Cohnella herbarum: one gene and its partner. The protein of the gene in region 1 interacts with the protein of each later gene in a pairwise test. Links are inferred from orthologs where the notes say so. Each region holds a gene or a part of one and is shown in the gene's direction. Other genes may lie near its edges.

Region 1 (2,915 bases):
CAAGCAAGTGCAGCAACTGCTGATCGCGCAAGCGGCGGATACGTTGCTGAACATGACGGGAATTAAAGCTTCGTTCGTTATCGGATTGAGGCAGGACGGCCTTGTCGGGGTCAGCGCCAGATCGCTCGGCCAGATTAACGTCCAGATCGTAATGGAGCGGCTAGGCGGAGGCGGACATTTCACGAACGCGGCCGCACAGCTTCAAGGTTCGGTAACGGAAGTATTAGCGAAATTAAAACACGTTTTACAAGAACTCGAGAAGGAAGAGGGGTTATTCGAATGAAAGTAATTTTCTTGCAAGACGTTAAGGGTCAGGGGAAGAAGGGCGAGGTTAAAGAGGTGTCCGAAGGGTACGCGCGCAATTTTCTATTGCCTAAGGGCGTCGTTCAGCTAGCGACCGAGGGAGCGAAGAAGACGTTGAATCAACAAACGGCTTCCGCGCTGAAGAAGAAGGAAAACGAGAAAAACGAATTCAAGGCTCTGGCGGATCGCCTGTCCGAGATGACGGTTGTCATAAAAGCAAAAGCCGGAGAAGGCGGACGTCTATTCGGTGCCATTACGAGCAAACAAATCGCGGAAGCGTTGGAATTGCAAAAAGTATCGATCGACAAACGCAAGATCGAGCTTGACGATCCGATCCGGGTGCTCGGCGTAACGAAAGTAACCGTAAAATTGTATCCGGACGTAAAGGGCACGCTAAACGTACAAGTCGTGGAGGAATAGTCCGATGAACGGAAGCGGGGATCAGCAGCTGCTGTACGATCGCATACCGCCTCAGAATCTTGAGGCGGAGCAAGCCGTTCTCGGCGCTATTCTGCTGGAGTCCGAAGCGCTAATCGCTTCCATGGAACGCCTGAAGGCCGAGGACTTCTATAGCGTCTCCCATCAACGCATCTTCGACGCGATGGTGGCTCTTAACGACGATAATCAGCCGATCGACCTCGTTACCTTGACCGCTCGCCTTCAAGATTTGGGGCAGATGGACGAGGTCGGCGGGGTCATGTATTTGGCTAAGCTGGCAAATTCGGTTCCAACCGCGGCCAACGTGGAATACTATGCTCAGATCGTGGAAGAGAAGTCCATTCTGAGACGGCTGATCCGCACCGCCACGCAAATCGTCTCTAACGGTTACGCGACGGAAGACGACGTAGGCGTTCTGCTTAACGACGCCGAAGCGCGGATCATGGAAATCTCCAGCCGGCGTTCCGCGACCGGGTTCATCAGCATCCGCGACGTGCTTATGGAAGTGTTCGAGAAGGTTGAATTCCTCTATAACCATAAAGGCGGAGTGTCGGGAATCCCTTCCGGGTTCATCGATCTGGATAAAATGACGAACGGGTTTCAGCGCAGCGACTTGATTATCGTAGCGGCGCGGCCTTCGGTCGGTAAGACGGCCTTCGCTTTGAACGTCGCCCAGAACGTAGCGGTTCGCGCTTCGGAGACGGTTGCCATCTTCAGCTTGGAGATGTCGGCGCCTCAACTCGTTCAACGTATCGTCTGCGCGGAGTCCAACGTGGACGCGACGCGGATGCGGACGGGACATCTGGAAGGCGATGATTGGGAGAAGCTGTCGATGGCGATCGGTGCGCTGTCCGAGGCTCAAATCTATATCGACGATACTCCCGGTATTACCGTGTCCGATATTCGGGCCAAATGCCGCCGGCTCAAGAAAGAGAAAGGGCTAGGGATGATCCTCATCGATTACCTTCAGCTCATCCAAGGGCGGGGCAAAGCGGGCGAGAACCGTCAACAGGAAGTATCGGAAATTTCCCGTACTTTGAAACAGATCGCCCGCGAACTGGAAGTTCCGGTTATCGCGCTCTCGCAGCTCTCGCGGGGCGTCGAGCAGCGGCAGGACAAGCGTCCGATGATGTCGGATCTTCGGGAATCCGGATCGATCGAGCAAGATGCCGATATCGTTGCTTTCTTATATCGGGATGACTACTACGATAAGGAATCGGAGAAGAAGAATATTATCGAGATCATTATCGCCAAGCAACGGAACGGTCCCGTCGGCACGGTCGAGCTCGTGTTCTTGAAAAATTTTAACAAATTCGTCAGTCTTGATCGATCTCACGGCGAAGCCTATGCGGGCAGCGCATAAACCGACAAAGTTAGGCTGAATTCCGAACGATAATATAGGCGGTCGCGGGATTGTTCGTTTTTCCGTTGACTTCCCCGGGTACAGTTGCTACACTATTCATGCTGCCTGATCGCGAGTCATGCGATTTCGGGTGGCATTATCATGCCGGCGTGGAGAACACCCCGGGTGGAGGGATTGCATTGTCAACAGTCGTTGTTGTAGGTACGCAATGGGGAGACGAAGGCAAAGGAAAGATTACGGATTTCCTAGCGGAGAAGGCCGATGTGGTCGCTCGTTATCAAGGCGGTAATAACGCCGGACATACGATCCTTATAGAGAATAAAAAGTACAAATTGACGATGGTACCTTCAGGCATATTCAATCAGAATAAATTATGCGTCATCGGCAACGGAATGGTTATTAATCCCGGTGCGTTGGTGGAAGAAATTCAATATATTCGCGACAACGGATTTTCTACCGACAATCTGAAAATCAGCGATCGCGCTCACGTTATTATGCCGTATCACCTTGTGCTGGACGCTCTGGAAGAAGACCGCAAAGCGGACAACAAAATCGGAACGACCCGTAAAGGGATCGGGCCTTGTTATATGGATAAAGCCGCTCGCAACGGAATTCGCATCGCCGACCTGATGGTTGCCGAAGCGTTCGAAGAGAAAGCGCGCGCGATTATCGCGGATAAGAACCAAGTCATTACCCAGATGTATAACGGAGAAGCTCTGGATGCGGATAGCATCATCCAGGACTATCTGGCGCTCGCGGAACAATTGCGTCCGTTCGTCACCGACACGTCGGTTATTCTGAATGATGCGAT
Region 2 (2,901 bases), 2.3 Mb from region 1 along the record:
TTTGGAAGTTCCCGAAATTTGCCGCCTTCTCGATGAGGACGGGATCTTTCATCCCGACGGGACGTTAAATTGGGACGAGCTTCAGAACCGGGCGAATCTGATGTATCGCCAAGATCGGAAGCGAGACGAAGAGCGCGAACGTTACTTGTCCCGCGGGGAGGAACGCAAGCCTTCCGACGCTGGCGAAACGGGGCAGGTAAGCTCCGAATTGCAGCTGGAAATCCCGAAACGGTTTCAGACGGACGTCTCCGTCGAACGCTATAACGAGATGCTTCTGCGGGAACCCTACACGAGGATGCTCGAACGCTATTTTCCGGGGGCCGTTCCGGATGCTTTCGTCGGGATTTTCGAGCGGATAGATATCAATTACAAGCTGCCCGAGCCTGTCATTAACGTTCTTATTCATTACGTCTTTTCTATGGGGCATGCCCAGCGCTTAACGAAATCTTTCGTCGATTCCATAGCATCCAACATGTTGGCCAAGGGGATCGACACGTTGGATAGGGCGGTTCAATACATACGCGAGCAAGAAAAACTGAATGCTGCGTTGGAACGAAAGCGTCGGGGCGAAGAGCCTGCGCGCGCGGGCGGGAATTCATTCGGCTCGCAAGGACGGAATACGCGGAGAAAACCCGCCATGTCGGTCGTTAAGGATACCGGACCGACTCAACAGGTCACGCCGGAAGAGTTAGAGAAAATGCTTGAGCTTGCTAGGGAGCTCAAGGGGAAAAGCTAATTCGCCGATGATGCGGATGAGCCGAACGACCAAGCCTAAACGGCTATCGTCGGTTTAGACGGCGAAGGAACGTTTATGACGGAGGTACTTCAGAAAAGAATGGTGCCACGGCGGCATGTTTGTCTGAATGACTAAACAAAAAGGGGGAACGGGAAATGGAATCTTTGGGAGAGGCGCTCCGCCGCATGCCAAGCTTGCAGCGTGGCAACGCGGAACAAATCGCGAATCAGGTACTCAACGACCCGCTCGTACTAAAGCTGCGTTCCCGTTATCCCGAACTGGACGAAACGGTGCTGCGCTCTAACTTAAACCGGTTATATCAGATGACTACCGAATATCGGGCTTGCAAGGAATGTCCGGGACTTGCCAAGTGCCCGAACGATATGCAAGGCCATTCTACTGGAATCAATTGCGTTGAAATCAACGGACGTTGGCAAATCAACGATTACAAAACCGCTTGCTCCAAATGGACGGCCAACGAGCAGCAGGAGCAGATTCGTCGCAGGATTACGAGCTTCTACGTCGATGAAACCGTATTGGGAGAACATTACGACGAAGCGGAAATGATAAAGCTCGACGCCAATCGGATTCTTGCCGTTAATAAATTGCAGAATTACGTCAGCACGACGATTAATCAAGGCTTACAGAAGCAAGGGTTATACTTAAACGGAGACTTCGGCACGGGCAAAACCTACTTGGCAGGTTACTTGCTTCAGAGGCTAGCGAAGGAAGGCTTCTCGGGCGTAATCGTGTACATGCCGGAGTTCGTTGAGGATGCCAAAGCGCTCATGTTCGAGCCGCAAAAGCTCAAAGAAACGATTACGCTTATGAAGGACGCCGACCTTCTCGTCTTCGACGATATCGGCGCCGAGAATTTGACCCCGTGGGTCAGAGATCACGTGCTCGGAGCGATACTGAATCATCGGATGAATCGCAAGCCGACCTTCTACACGTCGAACCACGACCTTGACGACTTGGAGAGGCATTTCAGCTTCACGCACAAGGAAGGCGAAGAAATGCACAAAGGTCAGCGGCTGATGGATCGCGTGCGTCCTTTCGTCGACGTGATCCATGTTAGAGGCAGGAATCATCGGGGATCGTGATCCCTTCAATACGGGACTAATTCAGGCAACAACTCTCGAATTCGAGGGTTGTTTTTTTATGCGACAGGACCATAGACTAATTTCCACGGTTAGCTTGCTGCCAGCGGCTTGTAAGGGCTCAGTAATTGGAAGGAAGATAGGCGGAAAATCCGCAGGAGGACTCACTAAAAGGGAAATAGGCGGAAATTCCGTCTAACTTGGGCGTAGGTAGGCTTGCAAGCAGAAAAATAGACGGAAAATCCGTCTAACTCTGTCGCGGGTGGGCTCACTAGCAGGGAAATAGGCGGAAAATCTGTCTAACTCAATCACGAGTCGGCTGTCTAACAGGAAAATAGGCGGGAAAATCAGTCTAACTCGGTCGCGGGTGGGCTCATTAACAGGAAGATAAGCGGATAATCCGTCTATGTCGGGAGTAGCCTTAATATCTGAATCATAATAAAGGATTTATCAATTTTTTTTATAGCAGTTATTGACAGCTAGCAAGATCACCTGTTATCATTGCTCCATTACCAACTAAACAGGTAGGAATTATAAAACGGGTAGGAATTGTAAGCTTGTATGACTGGCTACCGGAATGGCCATCCGGTGCTTGCGCAAATCGCTGTATCCATTCATTAATCGAATAATAGGGGTGCATGAAAATGAAAACATTTAAAAACCTCAAGCTGGTCTTAATAGCGGTATTAATCATTACGGTATTGTCGGCATGCGGATCTAATAAAAATAATGAATCCTCTGCAACCGCAAGCGGTTCCGAATCTAGTCCGAGCGCGGCAGCGAGCGGATCGGGGGAAACTCCGAAAGACATCGAGTTGCTTAACGTCTCCTACGACCCGACTAGGGAGCTGTACGAGGAATTCAATAAAAGCTTCGCGGAGTATTGGAAACAAAAAACGGGCGGGAAAATTACGATCAAGCAATCGCACGGCGGTTCAGGCAAGCAAGCCCGCGCGGTTATCGACGGGTTGCAAGCGGACGTCGTCACTTTGGCGCTTGGATACGATATCGATGCCATAGCGGAAACGGGCGCGCTAAAAACGGATTGGCAACAATCTTTCGAGC

The links.
Region 2: the proteins of dnaB (region 1) and HH215_RS13705 interact in binary tests that used the Bacillus subtilis proteins (3 or more experiments, as listed by UniProt). The link is inferred for Cohnella herbarum from one-to-one orthologs.

The regions. Positions count from the first base shown.
Region 1 is NZ_CP051680.1:5,364,114-5,367,028, reverse strand. The notes cover bases 37-2,915. They hold dnaB (replicative DNA helicase), read left to right. Parts: upstream 37-727; coding sequence 728-2,104; downstream 2,105-2,915. Other genes in these bases: HH215_RS22840 (adenylosuccinate synthase), read left to right, coding at 2,284-2,915; rplI (50S ribosomal protein L9), read left to right, coding at 280-723; HH215_RS22855 (DHH family phosphoesterase), read left to right, coding at 37-283. Also shown: more of HH215_RS22855, read left to right, coding at 1-36. UniProt on the Bacillus subtilis protein: The main replicative DNA helicase, it participates in initiation and elongation during chromosome replication. Travels ahead of the DNA replisome, separating dsDNA into templates for DNA synthesis.
Region 2 is NZ_CP051680.1:3,098,955-3,101,855, reverse strand. The notes cover bases 1-2,865. They hold HH215_RS13705 (ATP-binding protein), read left to right. Parts: upstream 1-891; coding sequence 892-1,839; downstream 1,840-2,865. Other genes in these bases: HH215_RS13700 (sulfate ABC transporter substrate-binding protein), read left to right, coding at 2,481-2,865; HH215_RS13710 (DnaD domain protein), read left to right, coding at 1-736. Outside these bases: more of HH215_RS13700, read left to right, coding at 2,866-2,901. UniProt on the Bacillus subtilis protein: Helps load the DnaC replicative helicase onto single-stranded (ss)DNA and simulates the helicase activity; in the presence of DnaB more helicase activity is seen.